3 regions of the Streptosporangium sp. NPDC000095 genome follow, and region 2 is predicted to be linked to each of the others. Evidence: predicted binding sites of a transcription regulator. Region 2 holds the regulator's gene; each other region holds the start of a gene.
The links. The regulator LexA, encoded in region 2, represses DNA repair genes until DNA is damaged. The targets are predictions, from matches to a motif close to TCGAACANNTGTTCGA.

Region 1 (6,969 bases), on a different contig from region 2:
ATCGGCCGCTTCGCGGGAGCGGGCGTGCGCAACATCCTCGCCGTGCGGGGCGACCCGCCCGGCGACGTGACGGGCGAATGGGTGCGCCACCCCGAGGGCGTCCTGTACGCCGAGGAGCTGGTCCGGCTCATCCGGCAGTCCGGCGACTTCTGCGTGGGCGTGGCCGCCTTCCCGTACAAGCACCCCAGGTCGGCCTCGATCGAGTCCGACACCGACTACTTCGTGCGCAAGTGCCGTGCGGGCGCCGACTACGCGATCACTCAGATGTTCTTTCGTGCCGAGGACTACCTGCGGTTGCGTGACCGGGTGGCCGCCGCCGGCTGTGACACGCCGATCATCCCCGGCATCATGCCCGTCACGCAGATGAGCACCATCGCCAGGTCCGAGCAGCTCTCCGGCGCGCCGTTCCCGCCGGAGGTGGCCGAGAGGTTCGCGGCCGTCGCCGACGACCCGGCCGCGGTGCGCAGCCTCGGCATCGAACACGCCGCCGAGCTCTGCCAGACCCTGCTCGACGAGGGCGCGCCGGGCATCCACTTCATCACCTTCAACCGCTCGAGCGCGACCCGGGAGGTCTTCCAGGCGCTCGACCACACGCCGGAGATCGCCCCGCTGCCGACCTGAGACCGCGGATCCTTCGGGACGGCTCAGCCGCCCAGCGGCAGGGGAGTCCCGAGGATCGCGTAGCGCTCGTGCCCACCGGGGAAGACGAACTGCGTGAGCAGGTCCACGAAGCCGATACTGCGATAGAGGTGGCGTGCCGCGGTGGGCCGGTCGCGGGTCGACAGCACGGCGGTGCGCTCCAGGCGGCCCGCGCACATCCCCGTGATCATCGCCCGGCCGATGCCCTTGCCCTGGTAGTCGGGGTGGACGTGGATCTCGGCGAGCTCCAGCGCGTCGCCCAGCCAGTCGTGGGCGCCGCCCTCTCCGTACTCGTCCGCGAGGGCTCGCCTGACCACGTCGTGCCACCACTGCCCGGGAACCCCGTGGAAGCCGTAGGCGATGCCCACAGGAGTGCCGTCGGGGAGCTCGGCGAACAGGCAGGTGAAGGCGGGATGGGTGGCGTGGTTTCCCATGATGAGCCTGCGGCCGGCGATCTGGTCGGCCGGAGGGTTCATCGCCTCGGTGTAGACGCCGAGGACCGCGTCCAGCCGGAGCGTGAACTCGTCGGGGCCGATCCGTCGCAGTCCGATCACGCGTCGCACCCTAGCAGGGTGGCCGTGGCACGGGTCACCGTGTGGCGAGGGAGGGTCATCCGGCGCTCACCAGGGAGTTTCCCGGCCTTTCCCACCCGCCTGTCGGCCCGGTCACGAAGGGCCTGACCGGCTTCTCGCGACCGCGCCCGGAGCCGTGCGGCTCCCGGGCGCGGTCGCGAGCGTCGTGCGCACGAAGCGCCGGCGTGCTCGCCCGCGGTCCGTTCGGTGTGGGACCGGTCGTGTCGCGCGTACGAGCCCGCCGGGTCGCGGGCGCGCAGGCCCGGCGGTGGGCACGGAGCCCGTGGGCACCGAGTTCGAAAGCCGCGCGAAGCCGTTATTCGACCTCGACGGGCACCCCGCCGGTGATGCGGACGAGCTCGTCGAAGGAGGTCGGGAAGACGGTGTGCGGGTGGCCGGCCGCGGCCCAGACGACCTCGTGCTTGGCCAGCCAGGTGTCGACCAGGGTTCTGACCGGGGCGGGGTGGCCGATCGGGGCGACGCCGCCGATGACCTGGCCGGTGGCCGCCCGCACGAAGGCGGGGGCGGCGCGCTTCACCTTCGCCGCTCCGGCCGTCCTGGCGATCAGGTCGGTGTCGACGCGGTGGGCGCCGCTGGTCAGCACCAGGAGCGGCTCACCGTCGGCGTCGAATATCAGGCTGTTGGCGATGGCGCCGACCTCGCAGCCCAGCTGCGCGGCCGCGGTGGCGGCGGTGGGGGTGGCCTCCGCGAAGATGACGATCTCGCCGGGGACGCCGTGCTCGCGCAGGACGGCGGCGACCTTCTCGATGTTCGGATGCAACTTTTCTGGCACGCGGCCACTCTAAACAGATTGACCGTTGATTGCCGTTTCATGACCGGCTGTCTGCACAGGGAAACCGTGCGCTATGGTCCCTTGACCCGATCCATAGTGATATGAGGAGTTGATCGAAAGTGGGGGTTGGACTGCGGCCGGGAGTGGCCGCGCTGATGACGGCGGGGGCCGTGCTCCTCTCTTCCGTGTCTTTCGTGGGCGTCGCCCTTCCCGCCGGCGCCGCGGCGGCGGGGACGTCGGGTTCCCCGGCCGTCACGGCGGGGGTGACGGGCGTGTCCTCGTTCGTCGCGCCCGGCAAAACGCTCAAGCTCGGTGCGAAGGGCGCCGCGGTGAAGGTGCTCCAGACCCGGCTGGCCGAGCTCGGCTACGCCCCGGGCAGGATCGACGGCCGCTACGGCGGGGCGACCCTGACGGCGATCTGGGCCTTCCAGAAGGTGAACGGCATCTCGCCGACCAGCACCGTGGCACGCAGGACCTGGGACGCTCTGGAGGCACCCCAGGCGCCGAAGGTGCTCGTCCCCAACGGCAAGCCGACCCGGGTGGAGGTCAACCTCGCCAAGCAGGTGATGGTCCTCTACGTGAACGGCACGGTGAAGCTGATCAGCCACACCTCCTCCGGCAGCGGGATCGCCTACTGCGAGACGGCCACCTGGGAGGGCAGGACCCAGCGGTTCTGCGGCGACGCGCGCACGCCGACCGGCGACTACAAGACCACCTGGCGCAGGGACGGCTGGCACAAGTCCTACCTGGGCCAGCTCTACAACCCGATCTTCTTCAACGGGGGCATCGCCTTCCACGGCGCGCTGTCGGTGCCGCTGGCGCCCGCCTCCCACGGTTGCGTACGACTGCCGATGCACGTGGCGGAGGTCCTTCCCGGGCTGCTCGGTACGGGAGTGCCGGTGCACGTCCGAGGCAGGTTCGTCCGCTAGGGGCGAGCCGGCGGAACGCGAGCCGCCGGTCGCGCCCGCGCCGGTCGAGAGCAGGGGCCCCGGGAGACGGTGATCTCCCGGGGCCCTTTCGCGTGCTCCAGAGACCCGAAGATCGAACCTTTGTTCGTCGTTTTACTTGACAGTATTAGTGATCGAATTTATGTTCGATGTGATGACACGGGGCTCGCGGCTCGTGTTCCAAGAGCGGCCGATCGGGTCCATGTCGTCGGCGGAGACGATCGGACCAGGTCAGGGCGGACGGGGAGAGGGGAAGCTCCTCGTCCGGCCGTCCGGCGGATTTGTCGGTGGGGTCTGCGAATGTGATACCACCGGCGAAAACGCCGGAGCCGCTTGCGACCAAGGAGGCTGAAGCGCTATGACCCCTCGGCTCGGCGATTCCGGTGGGCCCCGGCTGTCCCCCACGGTGCGGGCACACCTCTCAGACGCGCGCGACTGCCTCGAAGAGGCCGCCGCCGCCCGGACCTCCGCCGCGCGTTACGTCGCGGCCCATCTCGCCGCGCTCAGGGCGGCAGCCGCCGTCCTGGCGGCCCGTCCCCGTCCGATGCAGGGGCGCAGGCGCAGGCTGCGCAGCGCCTGGGAGCTGCTGCCCGAGGCCGAGCCCCGCCTGGCCGAGTGGGCACCCTATTTCGAGACGAGCGCGGCCAAGCGGGCCGCCGCCGAGGCGGGCCTGACCCGCACGGTGTCCTCGCGAGACGCCGAGGAGCTCATCTCCGAGGCTGAGCGGTTCGTCAGCACCGTGGAGAAGCTGCTCGGTGTCCCGAGCCAGCCCATGCTCCCGGGCCGGATCCCGCTAGCCGGTTAGAGCGGGAGCGGCCCTCCACCCGGAGCGGGCCGCCCGAGCTCATCGGCGCCGTCCCCGTGCGTCTCGCCTCCGCCGGTCCCGCCGGCGGGCGCAGGGCGTACGGGGACGTTCTCGTGCCGTCGTCCCCTCGCGCCTCGTTGTTCTCCCAGGCTTTTCTCGCGCCGGTGTTCTCTCACGCCGCCGTGAAGCCGGTTTCGCGCAGCCGTTCCCGCTCGGGGTCCTGCCGGCGCTCTTTCTCACGCCGCCGTGGAGTTCTGGCGGGCGGCGCGCTGGCGCAGCAGGAGCATCGCGGCGTCGTCGCTCAGCGGCCTGCCCACGTGGCCGAGCAGGTCGGCGCGCAGGGCGTCCAGCGAGCCCTGGGGGTCGTCGCCCTCCAGCAGGTGCGCCCGCTCCAGCAGCGGATAGAACTCGCCCGCGTCGTCGCGTGCCTCGATGACCCCGTCGGTGTAGAAGAGGACCTGGTCGCCGGGCTCGAAGGGGATGTGGTGCGGCCGCGGCTCGACGGCCTTGAGAGCGCTCATGCCCAGCGGGAGCGCCTCGTCCGGGGGGTCGGCGAACCAGATCCCGCCGTCGGCGTCGAGCACCAGGGGCGCCGGGTGGCCGCAGTTGATGACGGTGATGGTGGAGTCGCCGCTGATCTCGGCCAGCACGGCGGTCACGAACTGCTCGCCGGACAGCTCGCGGGTCAGGGCGTTCTCCAGGCGGCCCACGACGCCCTGGAGCGTCCTCTCGTCGTGGGCCGCCTCACGGAAGGCCCCGAGCGCGACCGCGGCCGTCTCCACGGCCTCCAGGCCCTTGCCCTGGACGTCTCCCACGATGATCCGCACCCCGTGCGGGGTGGTGACGACCTCGTACAGGTCGCCGCCGATCCTGGCCTCCGCCGTGGCGGAGGTGTACGAGACGGCCACGCCGATGCCCGGTCCCGCGCGGCGGGGCACCGGGCGCAGCAACACCCGCTGGGCGGCCTCGGCCACCGAGCGCACGTCGGCGAGCTGGCGTTCGTGGCGCAGCCGTCCGGCGCTGGCCAGCACACTGGCCACGGTGACGCCGAGGATGGCGATGAGGGTGATGTTGATGCGGGACGAGAGGATGTCGTTGTAGAGGCCGAGCGCGAAGCACAGCGCCAGGGCGACGACGCCGACCACCGTGGTGCGGGTCAGGTCGCAGGCCACGCTGGCGAAGGCCGGGCCGAGGGCGAGCAGCGGCAGCAGGCCGGACGTGGGGCCGGTGCCGAAGTCGATCGCGGCCACCACGGCCATCACGACGAACGGCAGCAGCTTCAGGGTGCTCTGGGTGCGGTTGGTGCCGATCGAGCTCAGCAGCCGCGGAAAGGCACGCCTCCTGGTCGATCGCGGCTGCGCCGGGGCGGTGCGGAGACGGGTCTCGGAGGTCGATCGAGAGTGATCGATCCGATCATCTCCCCTGGCCATGTCCACCACACCTCGCTAAATGCGTGTCTGCCTTTTCCTACCACAACGGCTGTAGCCCGGGGCGGAACTAAGGACAGGTTCTGCTGAGAACGAGGAGCTCTGCGGGGTGGGTACGCCGGTTGCGGCGCACCCACGACCGGTCAGGGGTCGTCAGAAGGCTTCGACGGCTCGGCGGGCCTCCGGGTCCAGGACACCCCAGCCGATGAGCTCCTCGGTGAGCTCACTGGGGGACTTGTCATAGATCACGGCGAGGGAGCGGAGATCCTCCTGGCGGATGGACAGCACCTTGCCGTTGTAGTCGCCACGCTGGCTCTGGATGGTGGCCGCGTAACGGGCGAGCGCGCCCGCCTTCTCCTTGGGGAGCTGGGCGAGACGCTCAAGGTCGATCACAAGCTTCGGTGTCGGGCCAAGAGGGCTCGGAGCCGAACCCCCCGGCAGCAACTCCGAGACCGGCACCCCGTAGAAATCAGCCAGTTCGGCAAGCTTCTGCACGGTGACGGCACGGTCGCCACGCTCGTAGGAGCCCACGACGACCGCCTTCCAGCGTCCCCGGGACTTCTCTTCGACTCCGTGCAGGGACAGGCCCTGCTGGGTGCGAATGGCACGGAGTCTTGCACCCAGTGACTTGGCGTACTCAGACGGCATGGTGTGGCCCCCCGGCTCTGTTATGTAGTGCTCTCAACTTGATTGTGCTACCTCGCAACTTATGCCCCGTTCACCGGGTTGGCGCCTGAGGCTGGCACCTTCGGTGACCGGTGCGTCAGGGTTCACCCGATAACGCCACGAGGTGTGGTTACGGACAGTGACGGTAAAGCTGTGGGCGCCTAAGGTCAAGCTGATTGGAAAAAAGATGTCGAATCCGATCCGGTGGGGTCCGCGTCAAACGCCGCACTTGTCCTACCCGACATGACGGAAACTTCGACTTTTTCGGTACTTTCGCTTGATTCCCGCGTCTTCTGGATGGCTTGCGGCAGCGGCGTCGCGAGGGGCGGCGACGGGCGTATGATCTTGAACGACGCTCCCTCCGGGGAATACCCGGTGCGACGGTCCCGTCCGCCGGAGACGGCGGCCCGTGGCGTGCCCGCGTGCCGGTCGCGGGCCCGCGAGCGCCGTCCCGGCTTCCCACGAGGGAGGGTTCAGATGCCCTCGCGTTCGAGCGGGCAGCTCATGCAGCGCGGGCCGCCCCGGCCCCGGCCGAGCTCGCTGCCCCGGATCGTGATGACCTCGATCCCGTTCTCGCGCAGGTGGTTGTTGGTGGTGGTGTTGCGCTCGTAGGCCACCACCACGCCGGGACGCAGGGCGAGCACGTTGCAGCCGTCGTCCCACTGCTCCCGCTCGGAGGAGTACACGTCCTGCGTCGCGCTGAGGACCTTGATGTCGTCCAGCCCGATCGCCCGGGCGATGGCCCGGTGCATGTCCTCGGGGGGATGATCGGTGATCTTGAGTTCCTTCTCGTTGTCGCCGGGTTCGACCGTGTAGGAGGGCAGCATGCCCAGTCCCGCGAACTTGGTGAAGACGCCGACGTCCACGTTGGTCATGACCGTGTCCAGGTGCATGAAGGCCCGTGCCTTCGGCATGTCCAGCGCGACGATTCTCGTCGCGGCACCTCGCCTGAACAGGCTTCGCGCGAGCATCTCGACCGCCTGGGGCTGCGTACGCTCGCTGATCCCCACCAGCACCGCGCCCCGGCCGATGACGAGCACGTCGCCGCCCTCGATGGTGGCGGGAGCCGCGGGGGTACCCGGCATCCAGACGTTGTAGCCGCCCTCCTCCGGACGGTCGT
Region 2 (6,969 bases):
GCGGGTGGTCTGGTCGATCTTCTCGGTCGGGAAGTCGGCGAAGGTGATGGAGACGTCCATCGCGGTGATGATCAGCTCGGTGATCTTCACGAAGTTCGCGATGTCGAAGGTGTCGTCGTCCTTCAGGAACTTCAGCAGGTTGATGCTCGCCAGGTTGCACGAGGAGTTGTCCAGGTGCAGGTATTCCGAGCAGGGGTTGCTGGCGGTGATGCGACCCGTCTCCGGGCTGGTGTGCCAGTCGTTGATCGTGTCGTCGTACTGGACCCCGGGGTCGGCGCACTCCCAGGCGGCCTTGCCCATCTTGCGGAACAGCTCTCTGGCGTCGATCTTCTCGATGACCTCGCCGGTGAGGCGGGCGCGCAGGCCGAACTCCTCACCGTTCTCCACCGCGCGCATGAACTCGTCGGAGACGCGCACCGAGTTGTTGGCGTTCTGGTACTGGACGGAGACGATGTCCTTGCCGCCCAGGTCCATGTCGAACCCGGCGTCACGGAGGGCGCGGATCTTGTCCTCCTCGCGCGCCTTGGTCTCGACGAACTCCTCGATGTCGGGGTGGTCGACGTCGAGGACGACCATCTTGGCGGCGCGGCGGGTGGCGCCCCCGGACTTGATGGTGCCCGCGGAGGCGTCCGCGCCGCGCATGAAGGAGACCGGGCCGCTGGCGGTGCCCCCGCTGGAGAGCAGTTCCTTGGAGGAACGGATCCTGGAGAGGTTGACGCCGGAGCCGGACCCCCCCTTGAAGATCACACCCTCTTCCTTGTACCAGTCGAGGATCGACTCCATCTGGTCGTCGACGGCCAGGATGAAGCACGCGCTGACCTGCTGCGGCGAGGCGGTGCCGACGTTGAACCAGACGGGCGAGTTGAAGCTGAAGACCTGGTTGGCCAGAGCGTGCTTGAGCTCGTGGTCGAAGATCTCGGCGTCCTCGTCGGTGGCGAAGTAACCGTGCTCGACCGCCGTACGCGTGTAGACGCCCACCACCCGGTCGATCAGCTGCTTGAGGCTCCACTCCCGCTGCGGGGTGCCGACCGCGCCGCGGAAGTACTTGGTGGTCACGATGTTGGCGGCGTTGACCGACCACGACCGGGGGAACTCGACACCGCGCTGCTCGAAGTTGATCGAGCCGTCGCGCCAGTTGGTCATGACGACGTCACGGCGCTCCCAGACCAGCTCGTCATAGGGATGCACGCCTGGCGTGGTGAAGATGCGCTTCATCTTCAGACCCTTACGTGGCCTCTTGCCTCCACGTGTCACCGCACCGGCGGTCTCCGTCATGACTTCCCCCTCCTGGGGCTCCGTGGAACCCTCGAATCGGACCACACCAACGCGCCGCATCACCCCCGGCGCCCGGGGTCTGTATCAGTCCTGCTTGGTGGAGCGCTCCGCCCGGAGTCGCTCGATCTCCGCCTCGAAGTCGGCCAGCGTCTCGAAACCGCGATAGACGGAGGCGAACCGTAGGTACGCCACCTCGTCCAGTTCGCGGAGCGGGCCCAGGATGGCCAGCCCGACCTCGTGGGCCGCGATCTCGGCGCATCCGGTGGCCCGGATGCTCTCCTCGACTCGCTGGCCCAGCTGCGCCAGGGAATCCTCACTGACGGACCGCCCCTGGCACGCCCGCCGGACCCCGGCGATCACCTTGTCCCTGAAAAACGGCTCCGTCACACCGCTGCGCTTGCTCACCATGAGCAGAACGGTCTCCTGCGTGGTGAACCTGCGCCCGCATTCCGAGCACGTGCGCCTGCGGCGGATCGCCCCGCCGTCCTCGGTGGCCCGGCTGTCGATGACTCGCGTGTCTAGATGGCGACAGAACGGACAATGCACGCGTGTCGCCTCCTTGACCTACCGAAGCGGCCGACCCACCTCACCTACCCACGACACGCACGGCCAGACGCCCGCGCACACATCTCGAAGAGTCGAGATGCGGTAATGGAAACACAAGCTGTGGTGAAGTGTTGCGATGCAGCCACTAGATGTTGTGGTCCAACCGTAGAAGTGCTCGACCATGAACGCAAGTTGAAACGACCTTGCGGCACGAAGTCGCTGATCAGCCCGCACATCCCGGCGTGTCGCCACCCATGCGAGACCCCTCTCGCCCCGGACGCCTCTCGTCTCACAGTCGCCCCAGACGACCCGTCGGACGAGTCCCTCGCATCCCCTCTCACACCCCTCGCCCCACCCGCGCCGCCGACCCGCCCCACCCCGCCGGAACGAGGCCCGCCCCTCTCGCCGGCCGCCCCGCCGGAGCCCGGCCGGGCGCCGCAGCGGTCCCACGAGCCCCGGCCCGATCGCCGGAGCCCGGACCGGCCTCACCTCACGGAGACGAGGCCCTCCGGGAGATAGAGCCGGGTCCCCGGCCGGACCTCCGAGCCGGACAGCCCGTTGAGGTCCATGATGCGACGGACCGCCGAGCCGGTGTCCGCCTCCTTCGTCAACGCGTCCGCGATCTCCCACAGCGTGTCGTCCGCGTGCACCGTGATCCGCGGCAGCCCCTCAAGGCCCGCCCGCTCGTCCGCCGCGACCATGTCGATGCGTCCGCCGATCCAGAGCACCGCCAGGCTGAACAGTGCGAGCACCGCCACCACGACGATCCTTCCACGCCGGGTGAGTCGAAGGGGCCGCCGAACCGCTCCCTTCCGGCCGACACCCGGCCGGCGGGTGCCCACCGAGGATGCCGTCGCCGATCGCGGCGCCCTCCTCGGCCCGGCCCCGCGTCCGGCTCCCCGTTCCGGATCACGCCCGGACCACCGTCCCCGCCCAAGGCCGGGGCTCCACCCCCGCCCACGCCCGAGCGACCGCCTCGCCTCGCGGCCAGGACTCCGCCCAGGCTCACGCCCGGACGCCCCGCCGGGCTTTCGCTCGGACTCACGCGAGGCCCGCCCCGGCTCTCGCCCACGCTTTCGCCCGGACTCCCGAGCGGATTCCCGTCTCATCTCGCGGCCGGACCTTCGCGCGGCCTCACGGCCGGATCCTCGCCCGGGCTCACGCTCGAAGACCCGCTCGGGCTCCCCGCCGGACCTTCGCCCCGGCTCGCGGCCGAGGCGTGCCCTCGGCACCGGTCCTGACACCGGCACCGAGTCCCACACGGCCTCCCACCCCTGCTTCGCCTCGGATCTCCGCCCGGACTCCGGCGCGGGACCGGGTTCCGGCTCCGGTCTCGGGGGCGGCACGAGCCGCAGGCGCGGCGCTCCCGGTGATCGCTGCGCCGCCCGGGACCTCGGCGCGATCCTGGATCGTGGTGTCGTCGCGGTCGGTTTCACGGTGGCCCCCCATCCCCTCGACCTGGCCGAACACATGTCGAAGAAAGATCGGTGAATCGAACACGATGTCGATCGAACTCCCGTACGATGTTGTACACCACGGCGTCGCCGATTTCGAGGACATTCGAACAATTGTTTGAGTATGATCTTCGGCCGAGGTATGGTCGCTGTGTGCGACGTGTTAAATACAGACCGGGAGGCGAGGAGTTCGTATGAGCCAGCACAACGAGAACGGTTCGGCCGCCAGCGACCTGGCGGTGCGAAGGCGTGACTCCCTTGGCCTCACCCCCAGGCAGCGGAAGATCCTTGAGGTGATCCGCGATTCCGTGCAGCAGCGCGGCTATCCGCCGTCCATGCGGGAGATCGGCGAAGCGGTGCAGCTCACCAGCACCTCCAGCGTGTCGCACCAGTTGACGGCTTTGCAGCGCAAGGGCTACCTGCGGCGTGATCCGCACCGCCCCCGCGCCTTGGAGGTCCGCCTTCCCGGCGAGCCCGTGCTGTGGGTTGATCCCGACTCCGGTGAGGACGAGACTCCGGTCAGCCGTCCGACCGCCGCCTATGTGCCCCTCGTCGGTCAGATCGCCGCCGGTGGCCCCATCCTCGCCGAGGAGAGCATCGAAGACGTCTTCGCCCTGCCCAGGCAGCTTGTCGGTGAGGGTACGCTCTTCCTCCTCCAGGTGACCGGCGACTCGATGATCGAGGCCGCCATCGCCAACGGTGACTGGGTGGTCGTGCGCCAGCAGCCGGTCGCCGACAACGGCGACGTGGTCGCCGCGATGATCGACGGCGAGGCCACGGTCAAGACCTTCAAGCGCAGAGACGGCCACGTCTGGCTGGTCCCGCACAACCCCAACTACGACCCGATCCCCGGCGACGAGGCCACCGTGCTCGGCAAGGTCGTCGCGGTCCTCCGCAAGCTCTGACGCGAGCGTCCCACGCAGGCTCCTCACCGCTCTCCACGGGCTCCGGCCCGTGGAGGCGTCGCCGCCTGAGAGCGTCACCCGGCACGCGGGTCCGGACCGAGCCACACCGTGGTTACGCGAGCTCGGCATCACGCGCCTCCGGCTTTCTGTGCGACACGCCATAGAACGACACGCCGGATGGGGTCCGACATCAGATGTCGGGCCCCATCCGGCGTTCTCAGGTGATGGGATATCCCCGGGAAGATCTCTCGCCGGCGGGCACGGAAACCCACCCGGCGAGGCCGAGATGGAGGCCCGCCGCTTGAAGCGGCACGGGTTCTCCCCCGAAGTGGTCACGGGGACACGCCGGCCGAGTTGACGCGCGACACCCGGGATGCCCTCGCAAGGGCACCCCGAGTCCGTAGCGACCCCGCGAGACGTCCGCGGCCGGTCACTCAGCAGTCCGTCGTCCGCGGCGAGGGCACGCGGGACGACTACGGCACGATGTTGACCAGCTTGGGCGCGCGGACGATCACCTTGCGCGGCGTGCCGGACAGGAAGGGCTGAACCTTCTCCGACCGCAGGGCCAGCAACTCCAGGTCCGCCTCGGAGATCTCCGGGGAGACCTCCAGCCGGTCGCGCACCTTGCCCGCGACCTGGACGACGCAGGTGACCGACTCCTGGACCAGCAGCGCCGGGTCGGCCACCGGCCAGCCCGCGGTGGCGACCGAGGCGGCGTGTCCCAGCCGCTCCCAGCCCTCCTCCGCCGCGTACGGCGCGACCAGAGACAGCATGACCGCGAGGGTCTCGGCGGCCTCCCTGACCGCCGGGTCGGCGGCGCCGGGGCCGGAGTCGATGGCCTTGCGTGCCGCGCTCGTCAGCTCCATCATGCGGGCCACCGCGACGTTGAAGCGGTGCGACTCGACCAGCTTGGTGACCTCGTCGATGGTGTGGTGGACGACCTTGCGCAGGTTCAGGTCTCCCGCGGTGACGTCGACGCCGGGCGCGGAGGCCGCGCCGGCCTCCGCCATCACGCGGAACGCGCGGGCGAGGAACTTCTGCGAGGCCGCCGGAGAGACGTCGGACCAGTCGATGTCGTCCTCGGGCGGTCCGGCGAAGACGACGGTCAGCCTGACCGCGTCGACACCGTAGGCGTCGATCTGCTGGCCCAGGTCGACGCCGTTGCCCAGCGACTTGGACATCGCCTTGCCCTGGTTGATGACCTGCCCCTGGTTCAGCAGGCGGGTGAAGGGCTCGACGAAGTCGACCATTCCCATGTCGTGCAGGACCTTGGTGAAGAACCTGGCGTACAGCAGGTGCAGCACGGCGTGCTCGACACCGCCGATGTACTGGTCGATCGGACCCCACCTGCGCACGCGCTCGACGTCGAACGGCCCCTCGTCGTAGGCCGGGTCGACGTAGCGCAGGAAGTACCACGAGGAGTCGACGAAGGTGTCCATCGTGTCGGTGTCGCGCTTCGCCGGGCCGCCGCACTTGGGGCAGGAGACGTTGACCCAGTCTTCGGCCGAGGCGAGCGGGGAGATGCCCTTGGGCGCCAGGGCCTCGCCACGCATGTCGGGCAGGGTGACGGGCAGCTGGTCGTCGGGGACGGGGACCTCGCCGCAGTCGGCGCAGTGAATGATCGGGATCGGGCAGCCCCAGAAGCGCTGGCGGGACAGCAGCCAGTCGCGCAGCCGGAAGTTGACCGTGAAGTGACCGGTGCCCCGCTCGCTCAGCACCTCGATGATCTTCCGGATCGCCTCGGCCTTGGCCAGGCCGTCCAGCGGGCCGGAGTTGACCATTGCGCCGTCACCGGTGGTGGCGACACCGGTCTCGCCGGGATCGGCCAGACCGGTGTGCACGACCACCCGTACCGGCAGGTCGAAGGTACGGGCGAAGTCCAGGTCGCGCTGGTCGTGGGCGGGCACGGCCATGATGGCGCCGTGGCCGTAGTCGGACAGCACGTAGTCGGCCGCCCAGACCGGCATGCGCTCACCGTTGACCGGGTTGATCGCGTACCGGCCCAGGAAGACGCCGGTCTTCTCCTTCTCGGTGGACAGCCGGTCGATGTCGGACAGCTTGGACACCTCGACCCGGTATGCCTCGAACGCCTCACGCCGGTCGTCGGTGACGATCTCCTCGGCCAGCGGCGCGTCCGGGGCGACCACGAAGAAGGTGGCGCCGTACAGGGTGTCGGGACGGGTGGTGTAGACGGTCACCGGCTCGTCCCGGCCCTCGATCACGAAGTCGACGTCGGCACCCTCGGAGCGGCCGATCCAGTTGCGCTGCATCGTCAGCACGCGCTCGGACCAGCCGCCTTCCAGCAGGGACATGTCGTCCAGCAGCCGGTCGGCGTAATCAGTGATCTTGAAATACCACTGGGTCAGCTCGCGACGGACGATCTCGGCGCCACAGCGCTCGCACCTGCCGTCCTTGACCTGCTCGTTGGCGAGCACGGTCTGGTCGTTCGGGCACCAGTTGACCAGGCCACCCTTGCGGTAGGCCAGGCCACGCTCGAAGAAGCGGTTGAAGAGCCACTGGGTCCATTTGTAGTACGAGGTGTCGCTGGTGTGCAGACGGCGGGACCAGTCGAAGGAGATCGCGTAGCGCCGGTAGGAGTTGGCCTGGGTCTCGATGTTGGCGTAGGTCCACTCCGCCGGGTGCGCGTTGTGCTTGATCGCGGCGTTCTCGGCGGGCAGGCCGAAGGAGTCCCAGCCGACGGGGTGCAGCACGTTGTAGCCGCGCTGGACCCAGTAGCGGGAGATGACGTCGCCCAGGGCGAACACCTCGGCGTGCCCCATGTGCAGGTC
Region 3 (6,969 bases), on a different contig from region 2:
ACCGAACGCGGCGTCCCCTGCACCTACCTCACGTTCGAGGGCGAGGCCCACGGGTTCCGCCGCGCCGAGACCCGTAGTGCGGCCCTCGCCACCGAGCTCGCCTTCTACCAGCAGATCTTCCACTCCTGACCGGTCGGCGAGGTCAGCGGCTCAACGGGTTTTCAGCGGTTCGGCGGGGGCGACGGTTCGGCGGGGTCAGCGGGCGAACTCGGTGGCCCGCGATTCACGGACGACCGTGATGCGGATCTGGCCGGGGTAGGTGAGCTCCTCCTCGACCTGTTTGGCGACATCTCGGGCGATCACCTGGGCCTGGATGTCGTCGACCGCGTCGGGCTTCACCATCACCCTGATCTCCCGCCCCGCCTGCATGGCGAAGACCTTCTCGACGCCCTCATAGGAGGTGGCGATCTCCTCAAGCCGCTCCAGTCGCTTGACGTAGGCCTCCAGCGACTCGCGGCGGGCTCCGGGGCGGCCGCCGCTGATCGCGTCGGCGGCCTGGGTGAGGACGGCCTCGACCGTCTTGACCTCGACCTCGTTGTGGTGGGCCTCGATGGCGTGGACGACGTCCTCGTGCTCGCCGTAGCGTCTGGCGATCTCGGCGCCGATGAGCGCGTGGCTGCCCTCGACCTCATGGGTGAGCGCCTTGCCGATGTCGTGCAGGAGCGTGCAGCGCTTGAGCAGTGTCGTGTCGAGCCGCAGCTCGGCCGCCATGATTCCGGCGATGTGGGCGGACTCGATGAGGTGACCGAGCACGTTCTGGCCGTAGGAGGTGCGGTAACGAAGCTGGCCGAGAAGGGTGACCAGCTCGGGATGCATATCGGTGATGCCGAGCTCCACCAGGGCGTCCTCACCGGCGCGCACGCACAATTCCTGGACCTCCGCCTTGCTGCGCTCGTGGGCCTCCTCGATGCGCTGCGGATGGATGCGCCCGTCGAGGACGAGTTTCTCCAGGGTCAGTCGCGCGGTCTCCCTGCGGACCGGGTCGAAGCACGACAGCAACACGGCTTCCGGTGTGTCGTCGATGATCAGGTTGACGCCGGTGGTCGACTCGAAGGCGCGGATGTTGCGGCCCTCACGGCCGATGATGCGCCCCTTCATCTCGTCACCCGGCAGGTGCAGAACGCTCACCACGGACTCGGCGGTCTGCTCGGTGGCCACCCGCTGGACCGCCAATGTGACGATCTTGGTGGCGCGCTTCTCACCCTCCTTGCGGGCCTCGCTCTCGATCTCCCTGATGATCAGCGCGGCCTCGCGCTTGGCCTGGTTCTCGATCTCTCGGACCAACTCGGCCTTGGCCTGGTCGCTGGTGAGTCCGGACACCCGCTCCAGGATGGTCTTACGCTCCTCGGCGACCCGTTCGAGATCCTCACGGCGGTCGGCCAGCTCGACCTCCGTCTCGGCGAGCTTGCGGGCCCGGTCGGTCTGGCGCCTGGCCTCCTCGTCGAGACGCTGCTCCCGCTCGGCGAGCCGGTTCTCCCTGCGTTCGAGGTCGGACCGGAGCTCCTTGAGCTCGTACTTCAGGATCTTGCCCTCGGCCTCGGCCTCCTTGCGCATCTCCGCCGCCGCCTCGACCGCCGTCTCCGACTTGCGCAGGAGCTCTCCGGCGTCATCCCTGGCTCTCGCCCGAATGTCGGCGGCCTCGCGCCTGGCCTCCTCCAGATGGGTCTCGGCCTCGGCCTCCTGCTCGGGGGTGGGGCCCTTCTGCACGGGCCCGGCTCCACCGATACGACGCAGCAACACGACCAGCACGGCTGTCATCACGGCGAGAGCCACAACCGTCACTACCAACATGACGACCACGACCGGATCCATGCGCGCCTCACCTTCCTCGCGTCGCAAATATCAGGCACACGAGGGGTCACACGCACGGCACGGAAAGTCCAGGTGGCGGCGCTGTCGGGACAGAAGTGACCCCAGAGGGGATCACCTACCGGCTCTTCCCGCCGGTCCGTCGTTCCGTCCTCATCCGCCAAGCCTGTTTGCCCGTACTACACCGCTATGACAATCCGCACTGCGCGGAGTAACTCCTCACTGCCGTTGAGATTAAGCGTCAGAGAGGTAACGAGCAAGCAAAGACCCGCTGTCAAGCTGCTTTGGACTAGTCAAGCGAATAGCCCGAATCATCCGTGAATGACGATGTTTCCGCACCCTCGTCCTCCAGCACTTCGCGGATGACGCGAAAGGCCAGGCCGGGGCCGTATCCCTTCCGGGCGAGCATGCCGGCCAGTCTGCGAGTCCTGACCGCGGGCTCCAGGCTTCGGGTCGAGGAGAGCTTGCGCCGAACGAGGCGACGGGCGGTCTCCGCCTCCTCCTCGGGATCGAGCTGATCCACCGCTTCCTTCACGGTCTCCTCTTCCACCCCGCGGTGGCGGAGCTCCGAGGCGAGGGCCTTTCTGGCGAGCCCTCGCCCGGCGTGGCGTGAACTCACCCATGCCGCGGCGAACGCCTCGTCGTCGATGAGTCCGACCTCGGAGAAGCGGTCCAGCACGGCGTCCGCCGCCTCCTGTGGCACCTCACGCTTGCGCAGCGCCTCCGCGAGCTGGGCTCGGGTGCGCGGCGCCATGGTCAGCAGCCGCAGACAGATGCCTCGCGCCACCGCCTGCGGGTCGGCCTCGGACTTCCGGCTCGCCCCGGCCCGCTCGGCCGATCCGTCGGACCCGCCTGGTCCGTCGGGGCCGTCGGATCCTTCGGGAAGGAAACCCGGGGTAGCCCTCCCTGAGCGCCGCCCGCCACGACGGGAGGCACGTTTCCTCCGGCCGCGGGGTGCGTCGCCCGCAGGTTCCGCGGTCTCCTCGCGGAACCCTTCCTCAGAAGCGGACGAACCGAAGTCGCGCCCACGTCTGCCCGGTGAGGCCGCCCGAGGTTCGTCGGGCCAGGCGCCCCAGTCTCTCGGCCCGGCCTGGTCGGCCGGACCGGAGTCAGGTCCCGTCGTCATCGATCAGCCCGGACTCAGGCGTCACCCGGCTTGGGAGTGGCGGCCTTGGAACCGCGACCGGACCCGGCGGAAGACGCGGCACCGGCCGCACGGCCGGACGCGGCGGCCGGGGCCGAAGCCGCGGGGACGGGCGACGGGGCGGCCGGGCTGTCAAGGCGCGGGCCGACACCCAGCTTCTCCTTGATCTTCTTCTCGATCTCGTTCGCCATGTCCGGGTGGCTCTTGAGGAAGTTTCGCGCGTTCTCCTTGCCCTGGCCGAGCTGGTCACCCTCGTAGGTGTACCAGGCGCCGGACTTGCGGACGAAACCGTGCTCGACGCCCATGTCGATCAGGCCACCCTCGCGGGAGATGCCGACGCCGTAGAGGATGTCGAAGTCGGCCACCCGGAAGGGCGGGGCCATCTTGTTCTTGACGATCTTCACCCGGGTGCGGTTGCCGACCGCCTCAGTGCCGTCCTTCAGCGTCTCGATGCGGCGGATGTCGAGACGGACCGAGGCGTAGAACTTCAGCGCCTTTCCACCGGTCGTGGTCTCGGGCGAACCGAACATCACGCCGATCTTCTCGCGGAGCTGGTTGATGAAGATCGCGGTGGTGCCGGTGTTGTTGAGCGCGCCGGCGACCTTGCGCAGCGCCTGGGACATCAGGCGGGCCTGGAGGCCGACGTGGCTGTCGCCCATCTCGCCCTCGATCTCGGCCTTGGGCACCAGTGCGGCGACCGAGTCGATGACCAGCAGGTCGACGGCGCCGGACCGGATCAGCATGTCGGCGATCTCCAGCGCCTGCTCACCGGTGTCGGGCTGGGAGACGAGCAGCGCGTCGGTGTCGACGCCCAGCTTCTGGGCGTACTCCGGGTCGAGCGCGTGCTCGGCGTCGATGAACGCGGCGATGCCGCCGCCGCGCTGGGCGTTGGCCACCGCGTGCAGGGCGACCGTGGTCTTGCCCGAGGACTCGGGACCGTAGACCTCGACGATGCGGCCGCGTGGGAAACCGCCGATGCCGAGGGCCACGTCGAGCGCGATGGAGCCGGTGGGAATCACCTCGATGGGAGCCCGGGTCTCGTCGCCCAGGCGCATGATCGAGCCCTTGCCGAACTGACGCTCGATCTGAGCGAGTGCGGTCTCAAGCGCCTTCTCGCGGTCGTTAGCTGCCATGGGAGCCCCCTGAAGGGTCGCGGGTTGGATCGGTTGCCAGAAAGCTACGGGGTGCCGCCGACAATTTCGGGAGGGCACGCCAGGAGTGGTGGCCTGTTCAATATAGCCGAACGACTGTTCGATCGCCGCCCGTTGGCACCACGGGTTGCGGGAGTCGCGAACCATCGCGGAGGTCACCCGCGCACGACCGGGCACGACCGGACGCCGACGAACACAGACGGACGCGGACGAACACGAGCGGGCGCGGACGGCGGGTCCACCTTGGCGGTCCAGATGTCGCGTGGCGGTCCGACGAACACGGGGGCGCGGACGGCGGAGCCGCCGGCGAGGCGTGCGTGACACCGGGTGCGACAGGCATCATCGGGCACGAATGGCTACGAAACACATGAATAGCCGGTAACTGGCATAGAACGCCATAGGTCTACGCAACCAGGCACGGGCGGCGGGGCCGCCGACGAGGCGCGTGGCGCCAGGCGCCGTGGGCACCGGCGGCGGGAGAACCGCCCCGGAGAACCCGGAACCCATCCGAAAGGCGACATTTCCAAGAATTACCTGGAGCCTGTTGTAACCGGGCTGACCTGGGGTGATCCTGAGGGGAAACGACCCGAGGTGCCCGACGTGCCCAACGCGTTCACACAGCAACGCCTAGCCCATCTCGACTCCCTCGCCGCCGAACTGCGACAACGAGGGATGGTGAGCCGCACCCTCGGCGGCACCGCCCCCGTGCTGTGGGTGTGGCATCCCGACAGTCACCGGCAGACGATCGTCTTCGCCACGCCGGTCAAGGACGGCTGGCTGTTCCTGTGGGCACCGGACGGCGAGGAGAGCGCCGACGATCCCGCGCACGCGGCCGAGGTGGTGGAGAGGCTCCTCGTCCCGCTTCCCGAATCCTGACCGGTTCTCAGCGGAGCCTGGGTGAGACGTCGGTCACCCCGCACACGGCGTGCCAGACCTCCTTCGCCCCCACGCCGTCGGCCAGCGCCTGGACCACGGTCCGACCGCCGAGATCGGCGATGACGTAGTCGTTGGCCCATGAATCGGCGTACCGGTCACCGAAGTGTGACTTCATCCGCTTCCAGAATTCCGACAGGCGCATACCCCAAGTATGGGTCCACTCCGGGGTGGGGGAGCCCGTTCCGAGACGCCGCCTGACCGCGAACCACCCCGTCTCCCGATTTCCCGTCCAGGTCCGCCGGGACCGGGACGGGAGACGTACGGGGGAAGGGCCGTCGCCGGTGAGAACGCGGGCGGCCAAGGTCCGGGGTGAGGAGGCGGAGTCGTCAGAGCACTCGGGAGCCGTACATCTCTCCGAGGGGGTCGGCGAGCAGCTCCAGGCGTGCGCCGTCGGGGTCGGCGAAGTAGATGGACGCGCCACTCTCGACCTGGTGCGGCACTCCCGCCGCCTCCAGCTTGCCCCGCAGGCGCTCCCACGTGGAGGGATCGACGGAGATGGCGATGTGGTGGAGCCCGCCGAGAACCTCTTTGTAGGGGCCGAGGTCCAGGCCGGGGAAGTCGAAGAAGGCGAGGAGGTTGCCGTTGCCGATGTCGAAGAAGAAGTGGTTCGACCCCCGGTAGTCGCGGTTCTCGAAGATCTCCGTGAGCGGGAACTCCAGGAGGTCCTGGTAGAACGCGATCGTCGTCTCGACGTCGGAGGAGATCAGCGCGAAGTGGTGCAACCCCCTCGCGCTGCTCGGCGGGCGGTGCTCCCTGAGGTGCTCCGCCTTGATCCGCTCGCGTGTCGCCTCGATGGCCTGATGGTCGATGCTCACCGTTAGCTCACCACTCAATGCGTCGTGTGTTCGTCAAAGTCGTGTCCGTGACGACAGGGGGCCAACCTATCCCGGACGCCATGTCATGGTCGCAGGGCGTCGGGAAGACCCCCGGGAGGCGTGGTCTCCCTCGTTCCTGCCGCGAGGCCGGTTCGTGTGTCCGCAGGTGACGCGCGGTCCGTCCACTCCCGCCCGCCGGTCGGCGGTGGCGGGTTCTGTCGGTGGGACCGTGCAGTATGGGCGGTGACCCGGTTGGTCGGCCGGACCGGGAGCCAGGGGGGCGGCGATGAGCGAGACAACGGGCACGGGCGGCGCGCTCGACCACTTCACCCGGATGACCAGAGACTGGTTCACCGGGGCGTTCTCCGCGCCGACCGCCGCGCAGGAGGGGGCGTGGGCGGCGATCGCCCGGGGTGACAACACCCTGGTGGTCGCGCCCACCGGCTCCGGCAAGACGCTCGCCGCCTTCCTGTGGTCGCTCGACCGGCTCGCCTCCGCCCCTCCCCCCGACGCCGAGACCTCCGGTACGGGTCAGGCGGGCGGTGCGGGCTCGCGACGCGGGCGGGGGCGTTCTCGCGGGGACGGCGAGCCGGCGAGGCGGTGCCGGGTCCTGTACGTGTCGCCGCTCAAGGCTCTCGCCGTCGACGTCGAGCGCAACCTCCGGGCCCCGCTCGCCGGGCTGAGGCAGACCGCGCGGCGGCTCGGTCTGCCGGTGCCGGAGATCTCGGTGGCGATCCGGTCGGGCGACACCTCCCCCGAGGAGCGGCGCCGGTTCGCGACCAGGCCGTCCGACATCCTGATCACCACCCCCGAGTCGCTGTTCCTGCTGCTCACCAGCCAGGCCCGTGAGGCGTTACGCGACGTGGAGACGGTCGTCGTCGACGAGGTGCACGCGGTGGCGGCCACCAAGCGCGGCGCGCACCTCGCCCTCAGTCTGGAGCGGCTCGACACCCTCCTGCCCAGGCCCGCCCAGCGGATCGGCCTGTCCGCGACCGTGCGCCCGGTGAGCGAGGTGGCCGCCTTCCTGGGTGGGACGCGCCCGGCGACAGTGGTCCAGCCGCCCTCCGAGAAGGAGATCGCGGTCGAGGTGGTCGTCCCGATCGAGGACATGACC

Region 1: ACFY3V_RS01985 (SAV_6107 family HEPN domain-containing protein) is a predicted target of LexA. The motif match lies at 3,046-3,061, and genes of this name have one in related genera.
Region 3: recA (recombinase RecA) is a predicted target of LexA. The motif match lies at 4,193-4,208, and genes of this name have one in related genera.

What each region holds. Positions count from the first base shown of each region.
Region 1 covers NZ_JBIAZS010000001.1:505,634-512,602, reverse strand. Annotated here, with positions in the region: gene metF (methylenetetrahydrofolate reductase [NAD(P)H]) at 1-621, shown strand, start outside; gene ACFY3V_RS02000 (GNAT family N-acetyltransferase) at 645-1,193, opposite strand; gene ACFY3V_RS01995 (YbaK/EbsC family protein) at 1,528-2,004, opposite strand; gene ACFY3V_RS01990 (L,D-transpeptidase family protein) at 2,124-2,933, shown strand; gene ACFY3V_RS01985 (SAV_6107 family HEPN domain-containing protein) at 3,310-3,756, shown strand; gene ACFY3V_RS01980 (PP2C family protein-serine/threonine phosphatase) at 3,993-5,186, opposite strand; gene ACFY3V_RS01975 (transcriptional regulator) at 5,337-5,831, opposite strand; gene ACFY3V_RS01970 (arginine deiminase) at 6,323-6,969, opposite strand, start outside.
Region 2 covers NZ_JBIAZS010000012.1:74,193-81,161, reverse strand. Annotated here, with positions in the region: gene ACFY3V_RS25375 (vitamin B12-dependent ribonucleotide reductase) at 1-1,275, opposite strand, end outside; gene nrdR (transcriptional regulator NrdR) at 1,360-1,821, opposite strand; gene ACFY3V_RS25365 (LysM peptidoglycan-binding domain-containing protein) at 2,307-2,579, opposite strand; gene lexA (transcriptional repressor LexA) at 3,470-4,180, shown strand; gene leuS (leucine--tRNA ligase) at 4,654-6,969, opposite strand, start outside.
Region 3 covers NZ_JBIAZS010000001.1:1,079,842-1,086,810, forward strand. Annotated here, with positions in the region: gene ACFY3V_RS04510 (S9 family peptidase) at 1-129, shown strand, start outside; gene rny (ribonuclease Y) at 196-1,812, opposite strand; gene recX (recombination regulator RecX) at 2,099-2,935, opposite strand; gene recA (recombinase RecA) at 2,950-4,086, opposite strand; gene ACFY3V_RS04530 (hypothetical protein) at 4,705-4,980, shown strand; gene ACFY3V_RS04535 (DUF3046 domain-containing protein) at 4,988-5,182, opposite strand; gene ACFY3V_RS04540 (VOC family protein) at 5,367-5,855, opposite strand; gene ACFY3V_RS04545 (ATP-dependent helicase) at 6,142-6,969, shown strand, end outside.